One region of the Frigoribacterium sp. CFBP 13707 genome, then DNA from elsewhere that is predicted to be linked to it. Evidence: predicted binding sites of a transcription regulator. Region 1 holds the regulator's gene; the other holds the start of a gene.

Region 1 (7,597 bases):
TGCGCCACGATCAGAAGTTGAGGAACCGGTCGCGCAGCTTGCCGAACAGGCCCTGCTGGAACTGCGACAGCTCGGGCGCCTGCTCGCGACGGCCGGCGGCGAACTTCTCGATCAGCTCGCGCTCCTTGTGGCTGAGCTTGGTCGGCGTCACCACCTGCACGCCGATCTTGAGGTCGCCGCGGCCCGTGCCGCGGAGCTTCGTGACCCCGCGGTCGCGGACGGTCAGCACGTCGCCGCTCTGGGTGCCCGGCTTGAGCTCGATCTCCACCGCGCCGTCGAGGCCGTCGAGGGTCGTCTCGGTGCCGAGGATCGCGTCGGACATCTGCACCTCGAGCGTCGCCAGCAGGTCGTCGCCGTTGCGGCTGTAGGTCTCGTGGTGGCGGACCTTGACCTCGAGGTACAGGTCGCCGTTCGGGCCGCCGGCCTGGCCGACCTCGCCCTGCCCGGGCAGCTGGAGGCGGAGGCCGGTGTCGACGCCCGCGGGGATGTCGATGGGGATGGTGCGGCGGGCGCGGACGCGGCCCTGGCCCTGGCAGGTCGGGCACGGGTTCGGGATGACGGTGCCGTAGCCACGGCAGGTGCCGCAGGGGCTGGAGGTCATGACGTTGCCGAGCAGCGAGCGGACCTGGCGCTGGATCTGGCCCGAGCCGTGGCAGATGTCGCAGGTCTGGGGCGAGGTGCCGGGCGCGCAGCAGGACCCGGAGCAGGTCTCGCAGAGAACTGCGGTGTCGACCTCGATGTCGCGCTGCGTGCCGAAGACGATCTCTTCCAGGTCGACCTCGAGGCGGAGCAGGGCGTCCTGGCCGCGCTCGCGACGCGACCTCGGCCCCTGGCGCTGACCCCCGCCTCCCCCGCCGCCGAAGAAGGCGTCGAAGATGTCGCCGAAGCCCGCGGCGCCGCCGCCCCCGCCGAAGCCGGTCTGGGGGCCGAGGTCGTAGCGCTCCCGCTGCTGGGGGTCGCTGAGCACGTCGTAGGCGTGCGTGACGTCCTTGAACCGCTCGGACGCCTCCGGGCTGGGGTTCACGTCGGGGTGCAGCTCGCGGGCGAGCCGGCGGTACGCCTTCTTGATCTCCTCCGGGGTCGCCGAGCGGTCGACTCCGAGCACGTCGTAATGATCTGCCACTGGTTCTCGTCTGCCTCTGGTGTGCGTCTGCGCTCCGCGGGGGCCGCGGGGCGGATGTCTGGGTGGGATGTCTGCTGGTCGTGTGTCGTGTCTGGGGGTGGAGTCGGTGGTCGGGGCCGCAGGCCGGCGCCGGCCCTCGTCAGCGCTCGGAGAGCAGGGACGAGAGGTAGCGGGCGACCGCCCGGACCGCCGCCATGTTGGTGGAGTAGTCCATGCGCATCGGGCCGAGCACGCCCAGGCGGGCGATCTCGCTGCCCGACGACGAGTAGCCGCTCGCGAGGACGGACGCCTGCGAGAGCCCGAACGACTCGTTCTCGCGGCCGATGCTGGCGGCGACGTCGACGGCGTCGAGCTGCATCTCGCCGAAGAGCCGGAGCAGCGCCACCTGCTCCTCGATGGCCTCGAGGACGGGGTAGAGGTTGCCGCTGAAGTCGTCGCCGATGCGGACGAGGTTCGCCGCGCCCGCCATGACCAGGCGGTCCTGGCGGCCGGTGGCGAGCTGCTCGACGAGGCTCGCCACGAGGAGCCCGACGGTGGCCGCGCGCTCGGGCGGGTGCTGTGCCGGCAGGTCGGCCAGCGCGGTCGCGGCGGCGCTCAGGGCAGCCCCGCCGACGAGGGCGTTGAGCGAGGAGCGCAGCTCGCCGAGGAAGGACTCGTCGACCGGCGCGGGGAGCTCGACGACCCGCTGCTCGACCTGGCCCGTGTCGGTGATGAGCACCGTCATGACCCGGCGCTCGGCGAGGCTGACGAGCTCGACGTGGCGGACGCGGGCCCGCGAGAAGGAGGGGTACTGGACGAGGGCGACCTGGTTCGTCAGCTGGCTGAGCAGGCGGACGGTGCGGCCGAGGACCTCGTCGAGGTCGGTGGAGTCGCCGAGGAAGGTCTCGATCGCCTGGCGCTGCGCGGCGCTGAGCGGGCGGAGGTCGGCGAGCTGGTCGACGAAGAGGCGGTACCCCTTGTCGGTGGGGACGCGGCCGCTCGAGGTGTGCGGGGCCGCGATGAGCTCCTCCTCCTCGAGGAGGGCCATGTCGTTGCGGATCGTCGCGGCGGAGACGCCGAACTGGTGCCGCTCGACGATGGACTTCGAGCCCACGGGCTCGCGGGAGGCGACGTAGTCGTGCACGATGACGCGCAGCACCTCGAGCCCTCGTTCCGAGACCACCGCACACCTCCTCATCGCACCACGGGCCCGCCGCGCCCCGGGGGCGTCGACACGGACCGGCTGGCACTCGCCGTACCAGACTGCCAATGCTACGCCACCGGCCTGGCGGCACCTACTCGCGCCGCGCCTCCCTGTCCTATGCTCGGCGTGACGGACACCGGACCGCGCGGTCCGGTCGACGCCCTCGGGCACCGACCCCTCCAGGGCGGGAGGCCGTCACCTCCGACCACGACGAACCAGGTGAGCAGATGACCGACACCCCGCCCGCAGAGCCGCACGACCCCTACGCCAAGCAGCCCGGCCAGGGCGGCCCGGCCGGCCAGCCCGGCCCGCCGCCGTACGGCCAGCAGGCACCCGGCCAGCAGGCGCCGCAGGGCGGCCCGCAGCCCTACGGCCAGCAGCAGCCCTGGGGGCAGCAGGCCCCGGGCGGCGGTGCCGGCTACCAGCAGGCCGGCCAGCCCCTCCGCCCCGAGGACGAGAAGCTCTGGTCGACGCTGATCCACGTCGGCGGGATCCTGTTCGGGTTCATCCCGGCGCTCGTCGGCTACCTCGTGCTGAAGGACCGCGGTCCGTTCATCCGGGAGCACACGCGTCAGGCGCTCAACTTCCAGATCACGATGACGATCGCGAGCGTGGTCGGTGCCCTGCTCTGGATCGTGCTCGTCGGCTACCTGATCTCGGCCGCCGTCGCCATCGTCATCCTCGTCTTCAGCATCCTCGCGGCCCTGGCCGCGAACAAGGGCGAGTACTACAAGTACCCGCTGACGATCGAGTTCATCAAGGCGTAGCCCGCCGGCGCGACAGCGTCGCCGCACCCACCGAGGCGCGTCTCCCCCGGGGAGGCGCGCCTCGCGTCACGCCGGGAGCAGCCGGCTGACGACGGCGTCGGCCATCAGGCGCCCGGTGCGCGTCAGCTCGACACGGCCTGCTAGGGCGGCGCGGCCGTCGATCCAGCCGTCCGCGATGAGCCCGGCGACCGCCGCCCGGCCCGTCGCGTCGAGGTCGCTCGTCGGCAGGCCGTCCCGGGTGCGGACGGCGAGCAGCACGCGCTCGACCCGGCGCGTCTCGTCGTCGAGGGTCTCCCGCCCCGCCCCGGGCGACTCCCCCGCGGTCATCCGCTGGGCGTAGGCGGCCGGGTGCTTGACGTTCCACCAGCGGACGCCGCCAACGTGGCTGTGCGCACCGGGCCCGACGCCCCACCAGTCCTGGCCCGTCCAGTACGACAGGTTGTGGCGCGACCGGTGCTCGACGCCCCTCGACCAGTTGCTCACCTCGTACCAGTCGTAGCCGGCCTCGGCCAGGCGGGCGTCGGCCAGCTCGTACATGTCGGCGGCCGCGTCGTCGTCGGGCTGGGCGACCTCGCCGCGGCGGATCTGCCGTGCGAGCTTCGTGCCGTCCTCGACGATCAGGGCGTAGGCCGAGAGGTGGTCGGGCTCCTGGGCGAGCGCGACGTCGAGCGACCTCGTCCAGTCGTCGAGGGTCTCGCCCGGCGTGCCGTAGATGAGGTCGAGGCTGACGTCGAGGCCGGCCTCCCGCGCCCAGGCCACGACGAGCGGGATCCGCTCGGGGTCGTGGGTGCGCTCGAGCGTCGCCAGCACGCTCGGCACGGCCGACTGCATGCCGAAGCTGACGCGGGTGAAGCCGGCGGCCGCGAGGGCGCGCAGGTACTCCGCGTCGACGCTGTCCGGGTTTGCCTCCGTCGTGACCTCGGCCCCCGCCTCCAGCCCCCAGGTGTCGACGACGGCGTGCAGCATCGTCGCGAGGTCGGTGTGCGGCAGCATCGTCGGGGTGCCACCGCCGAAGAACACGGTGGAGGCGCGGCGCGGCGGCAGGCCCGCCCGCTCGAGCACACGGCCGGCCTGGGCGACCTCGGCCACCGCCTGCGAGGCGTAGTCGTCTCGACGGGCCCCGCGCAGCTCGTCGCCCGTGTAGGTGTTGAAGTCGCAGTAGCCGCAGCGGACACGGCAGAACGGGACGTGGAGGTAGACGCCGAGGTCGCGGTCGGCGACGCCCTCGACCACGGAGGCGGGCAGGGCTCCGTCGGCGGGGGCCGGGTCGGCGACGGGGAGGGCTCCGGGCACCGTCAGTGGCCCGGACGCACGTCGCGGACCTCGTCGGGACCGTGACGGCGCGACTCCTCGTCGTCCGCCGCGGCCTCGGCGGCGGCCGCGAGGTCGACGTCGTCGACGCTCGGCACGGTCTCGCTCGCGTCGCCGGTCTCGTCGTTCTGGCTCAGGGCCTGGAGGTAGCGCTTCGTGTAGAGGGTCTGCGTGCGCTTCATGAACGGCGACACGAGGCGCCAGCGCCACGTGCTCGGGCGCGAGAAGGCACGGATCGTCAGCCACACCGAGCCGTCGTCGGTCTGGTCGACGATCCAGCTCTCTTCTCCGCTCTCGGGGTGGCCCTCGAGCGTGCCGTAGGCGAAGCCCTTGCGCTTCGGCTCGTCGACGACGTAGACGACCCGCACCGGCGCCTCCACCTGGCGGCCCCAGGCAGAGATGACGAGCGTCGCGGTCGTGCCGGCCGTGAGGAAGGGCGTGCCGTCGGGCGCGTAGCGCGACTCGTCGGGGCGCTCCTCGCTCCAGTGCGCCGGGTCGACCGGCTCGCCCGACTCGTCGAACGTCACCGGCACGTAGCCGGTGTCGTCGGCGGGCGGCACGCCGTCGACGCGCACCGTGATGCCGCTGCGCTCCTGGATCTTCCAGGTCAGGGCGGCGATGCAGGCCGCCTCGAAGCGCGCGTCGCCGTGGCCCACCCGGGTGCGGTACTCGACCGGGGTGAAGCCGACCGGCGGGTACTGCATCAGGTCGGCGGCCTGGGTGGCCCCGACCTCGCCGTAGGTGGTCCGGGTCTCGGTGTGGGTGGCTCGGCGCATGGGGCTACTTCTTGTCCTTCTTCTCCGTGTCGCCGGAGAGGGCGGCGATGAACGCCTCCTGGGGGACCTCCACGCGACCGATGGTCTTCATGCGCTTCTTGCCCTCCTTCTGCTTCTCGAGCAGCTTGCGCTTGCGGGTGATGTCGCCGCCGTAGCACTTGGCGAGGACGTCCTTGCGCATCGCGCGGATGCTCTCGCGCGCGATGATCCGCGCGCCGATCGCGGCCTGGATGGGCACCTCGAACTGCTGGCGCGGGATGAGCTCGCGGAGGCGCCCGGTCATCAGCACGCCGTAGGCGTAGGCCTTGTCGCGGTGGACGATGGCGCTGAAGGCGTCGACCTGCTCGCCCTGCAGCAGGATGTCGACCTTGACCAGGTCGGCCTCCTGCTCGCCGGTGGGCTCGTAGTCGAGGCTCGCGTAGCCGGCCGTCTTCGACTTGAGGCTGTCGAAGAAGTCGAAGACGATCTCGCCGAGCGGCATCGCGTAGCGGATCTCGACGCGGTCCTCGCCGAGGTACTCCATGCCGAGCAGCGACCCGCGGCGCTGCTGGCACAGCTCCATGATCACGCCGACGTAGTCCTTCGGGGCGAGGATGGCGGCCTTCACCATCGGCTCGCGGACGCTGGCGATCTTGCCGCCGGGGAACTCGCTGGGGTTGGTCACGGTGACGGTCTTGCCGTCCTCCGCCGTGACCTCGTAGACCACGCTCGGCGCCGTCGTGATCAGGTCGAGGCCGAACTCGCGCTCGAGCCGCTCCGTGATGATCTCGAGGTGCAGCAGGCCGAGGAACCCGCAGCGGAAGCCGAAGCCGAGGGCCACCGACGTCTCGGGCTCGTAGACCAGCGCCGCGTCGGAGAGCTTCAGCTTGTCGAGCGCCTCACGGAGGTCGGGGTAGTCGCTGCCGTCGATCGGGTACAGGCCCGAGAACACCATCGGGAGCGGCTCGGTGTAGCCCGGCAGCGCCTCGGTGGCCGGCTTCGCGTGGGTCGTGACGGTGTCGCCGACCTTCGACTGTCGGACGTCCTTCACGCCGGTGATGAGGTACCCGACCTCGCCGACGCTGAGCCCCGCGCTCGGCACCGGCTCCGGCGACGAGACGCCGATCTCGAGGATCTCGTGCGTCGACTTCGTCGACATCATCTGCACCTTCTCGCGAGGGTGCAGCGTGCCGTCGATCATCCGGATGTAGGTGACGACGCCGCGGTAGCTGTCGTAGACCGAGTCGAAGATCATCGCTCGCGGCGACGCGTCGGCGACGCCGACCGGCGACGGGATGCGGTCGACCACGCGGTCGAGGAGCTCCTCGACGCCCATGCCGGTCTTGCCGCTGACGCGGAGGACGTCGGCGGGGTCGCCGCCGATCAGGCTCGCGAGCTCGGCCGCGTACTTGTCGGGGTCGGCCGCGGGCAGGTCGATCTTGTTGAGCACCGGGATGATCTCGAGGTCGTTCTCGAGCGCCAGGTAGAGGTTCGCCAGCGTCTGGGCCTCGATGCCCTGCGCGGCGTCGACGAGGAGGATCGCGCCCTCGCAGGCGGCGAGCGATCGGGAGACCTCGTAGCTGAAGTCGACGTGCCCGGGGGTGTCGATCATGTTCAGCGCGTAGGTCGCCCCGTCGCGCTCCCACGGCATGCGGACGGCCTGGCTCTTGATCGTGATGCCGCGCTCGCGCTCGATGTCCATGCGGTCGAGGTACTGGGCGCGCATGGCGCGGCTCTCGACGACGCCGGTGATGCCGAGCATGCGGTCGGCCAGCGTCGACTTGCCGTGGTCGATGTGCGCGATGATGCAGAAGTTGCGGAGTTGCTCGGGCGCGGTCTGGGCCGGCTCGAGTGCTCGGAGTGCTTGGGGGCTCACACGGTCCTCTGGGGGTGGCGGGCGGGGGTCCGAGCATTCTCCCACGCCGGCGACGCGGCGAGGGCCCGGCAGCGCCGACCCGCGCCCCCGGAGGGTCGGCCCGGGCCGCCTAGCCGAGGCCGCCGAGGAGGTGCGCGACGCCGAGCGGGACGCCCACGGCCAGGCCGAGGCCCAGCACGATCGCCGCGCCCGCGAGCATGACGGCGTTGGCGACGATGCCGATCGTCGAGAACGTGCGCGCCTCGGGCTCGCGACGGCGCGCGACGACGCCGAGCACGAGGCCGACGATCGGCACGACGAGGGTGAAGCCCGCGGCGACGGAGACCAGGCCGAGCACGAGGCTCGTGACGCTGAGGGGCGCGGAGGCGGCGGCGGGGGCGGCGACGGAGGGGGACGGGGCGGGGGCGGTGGTGGTCGAGGTCATGCACCGAGCCTAGGAAAATCGACCCGCGACTCCTCGGGGGCTGACCCCCGGAAACGGCCGGGGGGCCGCCCTCGCCCGGGGTGCCGGAGACACCGGACGGGTCAGCCGAGTGACGCGACGCTCAGTCGGACGACACGACGGAGGCGCGGCCGAGCGGG
Region 2 (7,597 bases), on a different contig from region 1:
GCCCGAGGGGCCGGTGTAGTGGATGTCGCCGCCGCCGTCGAGCGCGGTGACGCACTCCTCGAAGGTCGAGCACTCCGTGCCGTCGGTCGCCCCGGAGACCCCGGCCATGTTGGCCTGGATCGTGCCGGCGTCGGTGCCGCCGCCCTTCACCGCGGCGAGCGCGGCGAGGATGGTGGCGTCGTAGGACTCCTGTGCGTACGAGTAGTCGGCGAGGGGGCTGCCGGCCGTGCGCTGGTAGAAGTCGCTGAAGCGGGCCTGCAGGTCGGTCGACGGGAACGCGCCGGGGATGGTGCCCTTGGCGCCCTCGAGGGTGCCCGGGTCGAAGTCCTCGCTGTAGTCGGCCGTGTTGCCGTCCGACATGTAGACCTTGCTCATGTCCCAGCCCTGCGAGACGAGCTCGGGCACGATCGACGCGGTCTCGTCGAAGGCGAGGATGACGATGGCGTCGGGATCGGAGCCGATCGCCGCGGTCACCTCGGACGAGAACGTGGTCTGGCCGGGCGGGAACTCCTGGCCCTCGCCCTCGGCGCCGTAGACGACGGTGCCGCCGGAGGACTCGATCGAGGCCTGGGTCGAGTTACGGAGGCCGGTGCCGTAGGTGTCGTTGAAGACGATGAACGCGACGTTGGCGTTGCCGTCGTCGACGATCTGCTGGCCGAGCGCCGAGCCCTGGACGGAGTCCGGCGGCGCGGTGCGGAAGTAGTACGACGAGTAGCCGCTGAGGTCGGTCGCCGTGTTGGCGGGCGAGATCTGCACGATGCAGGCCGCGGTGATCTGGTCGATGACGTTCAGCGTGACGCTGGAGGACTCCGCGCCGATGGCGACGGGCACCTTGGCGTCGATCAGCTGCGTCGCTGCGGCGCTCGAGACGGTGAGGTCGTTGCTGTCGCCCGAGTCGGTGCTGGGGTCGATCGTGACGTCCTGGCCGAGCACGCCGCCGGCGGCGTTGATGTCCTCGACGGCGAGGCCGACGCCGGACTCGGCGGGCGGGTTGAGGTACGCGAGGGTACCCGTGCTCGGCAGGATGGTGCCGATGCGGAGAGCGTCCTGGCTGGGGCTGCTGGGCGCCTCGCAGGCGGCAGCGGGGTCGGTCTTCGCCGACGCCGACGCGCTCGACGAGGAGGTGTCGTCGCTGGGCGTCGAGGTGGACGAACAAGCGGCGAGGAGGACGGAGGCGGCTCCTGCGAGCGCCAGAGCCTTCAGCCCTTTGGTGGATCGGATCATCCGTGGTCCCTTTCTGGAAGCGCGTGCAGCCGGACCGCCACTAGGCAGACGGTCCTCGCGATTGAGAAGAAACTAGGGCTCGATTGTTTCCGGCGCGTGTTCTGGTCGTCACTCAGGGGTTTCGTTAGCAATTCGTGACATGCCCTCAGGAGGCGCGGTGCGGGCCCCGGACGGACGTCACGCCACGGCGGGCCGCGGCCGTGCCCGGCGGCTCGCCGACACCATGTCGACGGTCAGCACCACGAGGGCGACCCAGACGATCGCGAAGCCGACCCAGCGGCTGGTCGGCATCTGCTCGTGGAGCAGGACGACGCCGACGACGAACTGCAGCACGGGCGCGAGGTACTGGGTGAGCCCGATCGTCGCGAGGGGCAGCCGTCGCGCGGCGGCCGCGAAGAGCAGCAGCGGGACCGCGGTCACGACGCCCGAGCTGATCACGGTGAGGGTGTGCAGCAGGCTCACCGAGCCGAACACGACGCCGCCGTCGACGCCGGTCGCCGCGATCACGACGAGGGCGACCGCCGCGACGGGCGCGACCGCGAGCGTCTCGAGGGTCAGGCCGCTGACGGCGTCGACGCGACCGCCCATCTGCTTCTTGACGAGCCCGTAGGCGCCGAACGAGAACGCCATGATCAGCGACGCCCACGGCACGCCGCCGGTGCCGAGGGCGATCACGACGACGGCGACGGCGCTGAGGCCGATGGCGGCCCACTGGGCGGGCCGGAGGCGCTCCCGCAGCACGACGACAGCGAGCAGGACGGTGACGATCGGGTTGATGAAGTAGCCGAGGGCCGCCTCGACGACGTGCCCGGCGAGCGTCGCGACGATGAAGGTCGTCCAGTTGACGACGATGAGCACGCCCGCGAGCGCCATCGGCGCGACGACGCGGCCCTGGCGCAGCAGCGCCAGGAAGGCCTGGAAGCCGCGCGTGACGGCGAGCAGCACCAGGCAGAACGCCAGCGAGAAGAGGATGCGCCACGAGACGATCTCGAACGGCCCCGAGGGCGACATGAGAAGGAAGAAGATCGGCAGCACGCCCCACAGGCCGTAGGCGCTGACCGCGTAGGCGAGGCCGGAGCCGGCTCGCTCGGCCGGGCCCGAGGGCCGGGCGGGGCCGACGGGCTCGACGGGGGCGGAGGAGGCGCGGGCACGGTCGTCGGTCACGTCACGACTCTAGGGCGAGCCCCCGTCGCCGACCGGCCCGGTGCTGCCGTGGACCGTGCCGCTCCTGCCGATCTCGCGCACGGGCGGCCCGCACAGCGCCTCGACGGGACGGCGCCCCGTCTCGCGCCGCCCGCGCACGACGAAGGCCCCCGCCGTGTGGCGGGGGCCTCCGGGTGGAGCAGGGTGTCGACCGACTAGCGGACGATGACGGCGAGCACGTCGCGGGCCGAGAGGACGAGGTAGTCCTGGCCGTCGTACTTGACCTCGGTTCCGCCGTACTTGCTGTAGATGACCTTGTCGCCGACGGCGACGTCGAGCGGGACGCGGTTGCCGTTGTCGTCGATGCGACCCGGACCGACCGCCACGACCTCGCCCTCCTGGGGCTTCTCCTTGGCGGTGTCGGGGATCACGAGGCCGGAAGCCGTGGTCTGCTCGGCTTCGACCTGCTGGATGACGATGCGATCTTCGAGCGGCTTGATGGAGACCGACACGGTTGACCTCTGCTTTCTCGGAACTTCGTAGAACGTGGGGTGGCACTCACCACGTGCGAGTGCCAGGAACAACTGTAGGGGCCCGCTGGCACTCGGTCAACACGAGTGCCAGCGGCACGGCGTCGATGCGCGAGACTGGAGCCCATGGACACCACCGAGCTGCTCGAGATCCTCTCGCCCGAGGGGCTCCGGCTGCTCGACTCGCTGCCGGCGCGGCGGAGCGACGACGACGTCGTCGGCACGGTCGCGGCGCTCCGCAAGCAGGGCCACTCCCCCGCGCTCGTCGCCGCCGTGCTGAGCCAGGCCCGGCTCCGGGGCCGTGCCGTCGCCAAGTTCGGCGACTTCGCCAGCCGCATGCTCTTCACCGAGGCGGGCCTCGAACAAGCCACGCGCCTCCCCGTGGCCGCCCGGCACGCCGGCCGGTTCCGCGCCGCCGGGGCCCGGCGGGTCGCCGACCTCGGCTGCGGCATCGGGGGCGACGCGATGGCCCTGGCCGCCCTCGAGCTCGACGTGCTCGCGGTCGAGCGCGACGAGGTCACCGCCGCCGTCGCCGCGTACAACCTCGCCCCCTGGTCGGGCGCCCGCGTCGAGCACGCCGACGCCGCCGACGTCGACCTCGCGGGCGTCGACGCCGTCTTCCTCGACCCGGCCCGGCGCACGGCGGGCCACAGCGGCACCAAGCGCCTCGCCGACCCGGCCGACTGGTCGCCCTCGCTCGACGTCGCCTTCGGGCACGCCGAGCACCGCCCGACCGGGGTCAAGCTCGGCCCCGGCATCGACCGCGAGCTGCTGCCCGCCGACGCGGAGTGCCAGTGGATCTCCGTCGACCGGGAGGTCGTCGAGCTCGGGGTCTGGTTCGGGGCGCTCGCGCGGCCCGGCGTCGGGCGGTCCGCCCTCGTGGTCACCGCCTCCGGCACCGCCGAGCTCACCGCGCCCGCCGACTCCGACGACGTCGAGGTGGGCGACCTCGGCGAGTGGCTCTACGAGCCCGACGGCGCCGTCATCCGGGCCCGCCTGATCGGCGACCTCGCCCGGAGCCTCGGCGCCCGGACGGTCAGCCGCGACATCGCCTACCTCACCTCCGACACGCCGGTCGAGACGCCCTTCGCCCAGGTCTTCCGTGTGGTCGAGGCCCTGCCCCTCGACGAGAAGACCCTCAAGCGCGAGCTGCGCGCCCGGGGCGTCGGCCGCCTCGAGATCAAGAAGCGCGGGGTCGACGTCGACCCCGCCGCGTTCCGCAAGCGCCTGTCGCTGCAGGGCACCGGCTCAGCGACGCTGGTGCTGACGCGCGTCGCCGGGCGGCACACGGCCCTGCTCTGCGAACGCGTCTGACCCGACACGACGACGGCCGCCGCACCGGGGTGCGACGGCCGAGGTCGTCAGGAGGCGCGGGCCGGGCGGCGAGCACCGCCGCCGGACCGCCTCGGGTCAGTACCCGTAGTAGCTGCTGTCGGCGACGGTGCTGAAGAACGTCGCCCAGCCGATCCAGACGACGATCGCGAGGGCGATGCCCGCGTAGCCGACGATGAGGCCGGTCAGCCAGAACCCGCGCGAACGGGGCTCGCGCTTCTGGGCGATGTGGCCGAGCACCACTCCGGCGATCGAGAAGATGATGCCGGCCCCGAAGGTGACGACGAGGATCGTGATGAACGCGCCGAAGATCGACCCGATCATCGCGAGCAGGCTGAGCACGCTCGACGGCTTGGTGGGCCCGGCCGAGGCGTAGGGGGCGTAGGGCGAGCCGTAGGGCTGCTGCGGCTGCGGGGCGCCGTAGGGCTGGCCGTACTGCTGCTGCGGCTGGCCGTACTGCTGCGGGGGCTGACCGTACGGGCCCGGCTGCGGCTGGCCGTAGGGGCCGGGCTGCTGCGGCTGACCGTACGGGCCCTGCTGCGGCGGCTGCTGCCCGTACTGCCCCTGCTGCGGCTGCTGCCCGTACTGCTGCGAGCCCGGCTGGCCGGGTGCCGCCGGGCCGGACGGCGCGGCGTAGCCGGGCCGGGGCGGCTGAGGAGCACCGTACGGCGCGGACGCGGGGGCCCCGTAGGGAGCCGACTGCGGGGCACCCTGCGCCGGCGCACCGTAGGGCGCCGACTGCGGAGCGCCCTGCCCCTGTGCCGGGGCACCGTACGGCGCCGACGGCGCACCGCCCTGCGCTGAGCCCGGCTGGGGCGCCGCGAACGACGACCGCTGCGGGGCCGGGGTCTGCCCCGGGGCGACGAACGGGTCGTGGGCGGGGCGCGCGGCGGGCTGGGACGCGGCGCCGGGGAAGGAGGTGGGCGGCAGCGGCGGCGACTGCTGGTCGCCCGCGGGCGCGGGCGGAGGCGTCGGCGCCTGCGTCGGCTCGGACTGCGGCGCGTCAGCGGACTGCGGTGCGCGCCCGGACTGCTCGGGGGTGGTGTCGTCGGTGGCCATCAGGAGCCTTTCGCGTGCGGGCGGCGGAGCATCGGTGGAGTCGCGGTGCGGTGTCGCAGATCAGGTGCGGTGCCGTGCGGTGTCGCCCCGGCCGAGGTGGACCGGACGGACGACGGGGCCCATGCCGTCGGCGTGGACCCCGTCATCGTATCGACGCCTCCGATGAGGCAGCCATGAAGCCCGTGGGCGTCGCCTCAGTACGTCGAGTAGTCGAGCTGGCCCGAGCTGGCGAGCGCCCCGAAGAGGACGGCGAAGCCGACGGCCAGGAGGATGCCGCCGATCAGCACGACGTAGCCGAGGATGGTGCCCCAGAGCGCCATGCCGCGCCCCTCCTCGCCCGTCTTCTTGATCTGGCTGAGCGAGATGTGCCCGACGACGATCGCGGCGATGCTCGCGACGCCGGTGAAGAAGCCCGCGATGCCGAGGATGAGGGCGATCAGCGCGAGGCTGTTGCGGGGCGCCGGGCCGTAGCCCGGGCCGCCGGGCGCGCTGTAGCCCTGGCCGACGGGGGCGCCGTAGGCCGGCGGCTGCTGGCCGGAGGGCGTGCCGTAGCTGTCCTTCTGCGGCTGGCCCTGGGGGGCCGGGTACTGGTCGGTCATGTCCCGTGGTCTCCTCGTCGTGCGCCCGGCTCGTGCCGGTGGTCTGGTCCGCTCGATGCTACCGGCAGCGGCCCCGGCTCAGACCGCCTGCACCACGGTGACCGGCAGCGTCGAGTCGGCGTCGAAGTCGAGCGGCGAGGGCGCGTGACCGCGGGCCACCAGCTGGGCCCCCAGTGCGGCGATCATCGCCCCGTTGTCGGTGCAGAGCGAGAGCGGGGGCACGCGCAGCTCGACGCCCGCCGCCGCGCAGCGCTCGGCCGCCAGCGCGCGGACCCGGGCGTTGGCGACGACCCCGCCGCCGAGCAGCAGCCGCGGCACGCCCCGGTCGGCGCACGCGGCGAGGGCCTTCGTGAGGAGCACGTCGGCGACGGCCTCGCGGAAGCTCGCGGCCACGTCGGCCACGGGCACCTCGAGCCCCTCGTCGCGACGACGCTCGACCCAACGGGCGACCGCGGTCTTCAGCCCCGAGAACGAGAAGTCGTACCGGTGCCGCACGAGGTCCTTCGGGAGGGTCAGCCCGCGCGGGAACCGGATCGCCGCGGGGTCGCCCTCGGCGGCCACCCGGTCGATCTGCGGCCCGCCGGGGTAGGGCAGGCCGAGCAGGCGGGCGACCTTGTCGAAGGCCTCGCCCGCAGCGTCGTCGATGGTCTCGCCGAGCAGCTCGACGTCGTCGACGAGGTCGCGCACGTGCAGCAGCGAGGTGTGGCCGCCCGAGACGAGGAGCGCGATCGTCGGCAGCTCGAGGTCGCTGCCGTCCTCGCGCAGCACGTCGGCGCCGACGTGGCCCACGAGGTGGTTGACGGCGTAGAGCGGCGTGCCGGTGGCGAGCGCGAGGGCCTTAGCCGCGCCGACGCCGACCATCAGGGCCCCGGCGAGACCGGGGCCGCTCGTGACGGCGATCGCGTCGAGCTGGTCGAGGGTGACGTCGGCCTCGGCGAGCGCGGCGCGCAGGGCCGGCTCCATCGCCTCGAGGTGGGCGCGGGCCGCGACCTCGGGCACGACGCCGCCGTACCGGGCGTGCTCGTCCATCGACGACGAGATGACGTTGGCGAGCAGGGTCGTGCCGCGCACGATGCCCACGCCGGTCTCGTCGCAGCTGGTCTCGATGCCGAGCACGAGCGGGCCCGAGTCGCCGGACGCGGCTGCGGGCGCGACGGACGGTGCCGGGGAGGCGGTGGTGGCGGTCACGGGGTCGGCTCGCTCTCGGTCGCGGCCGGCCGGGTCTCGGTCGGCGGAACGGTCAGGCGCATCACGACGGCGTCGACGCCGTCGGGCATGTAGTAGCGGGGGCGGACGGCGATGGCCTCGAAGCCGGCGGTCTCGTAGAGGTGCTGCGCTCCCGGGTTGTCGGCTCGCACCTCCAGGAAGACCTCGCGGGCGCCGCGCCGCCGGGCCTCGGCGACGAGCTGGGTCAGCAGGGTGCGCCCCAGGCCGCGGCCGCGCGCGGCAGGGACGACCGCGATGGTCTGCACGTCGGCGTCGGGGGCCCCGGGCAGCGAGAGCAGCCCGGCGTAACCCTCGACGACGGTGTCGTCGGCCTCGGGAGTGGCGACGAGGTAGTAGCCGTCGCGCGACGCGAGCTCGTGCGCCATGCCGCTCCGCGACCACGCGTCGGTGGCGAAGACCGACGTCTCGATCGCCATGACCGCGTCGAGGTCGTCGACGTCGGCCCGGCGCAGCCGCCAGCTCACCGGCCGACCGGCTTCGGCC

What was found. The regulator HrcA, encoded in region 1, represses chaperone genes, less so after heat shock. The targets are predictions, from matches to a motif close to TTNGCACTCGNNNNNNNCGAGTGCNAA.
Region 2: a site for HrcA is predicted at 2,965-2,991, ahead of groES (co-chaperone GroES). Genes of this name have one in related genera too.

Annotation. Positions count from the first base shown of each region.
Region 1 is NZ_JACYVL010000002.1:649,328-656,924, reverse strand. Features, by position in the region: gene IFT45_RS06770 (16S rRNA (uracil(1498)-N(3))-methyltransferase) at 1-8, opposite strand, end outside; gene dnaJ (molecular chaperone DnaJ) at 11-1,123, opposite strand; gene hrcA (heat-inducible transcriptional repressor HrcA) at 1,263-2,285, opposite strand; gene IFT45_RS06755 (DUF4870 domain-containing protein) at 2,534-3,073, shown strand; gene hemW (radical SAM family heme chaperone HemW) at 3,140-4,366, opposite strand; gene IFT45_RS06745 (DUF1990 family protein) at 4,369-5,160, opposite strand; gene lepA (translation elongation factor 4) at 5,165-7,015, opposite strand; gene IFT45_RS06735 (hypothetical protein) at 7,125-7,439, opposite strand; gene IFT45_RS06730 (pyridoxal phosphate-dependent aminotransferase) at 7,561-7,597, opposite strand, start outside.
Region 2 is NZ_JACYVL010000001.1:724,801-732,397, forward strand. Features, by position in the region: partial or broken gene IFT45_RS03225 (ABC transporter substrate-binding protein) at 1-1,224, opposite strand, end outside; gene rarD (EamA family transporter RarD) at 1,402-2,388, opposite strand; gene groES (co-chaperone GroES) at 2,583-2,879, opposite strand; gene IFT45_RS03240 (class I SAM-dependent methyltransferase) at 3,024-4,211, shown strand; gene IFT45_RS03245 (hypothetical protein) at 4,308-5,288, opposite strand; gene IFT45_RS03250 (DUF4190 domain-containing protein) at 5,483-5,887, opposite strand; gene tsaD (tRNA (adenosine(37)-N6)-threonylcarbamoyltransferase complex transferase subunit TsaD) at 5,966-7,003, opposite strand; gene rimI (ribosomal protein S18-alanine N-acetyltransferase) at 7,072-7,578, opposite strand; gene tsaB (tRNA (adenosine(37)-N6)-threonylcarbamoyltransferase complex dimerization subunit type 1 TsaB) at 7,575-7,597, opposite strand, start outside.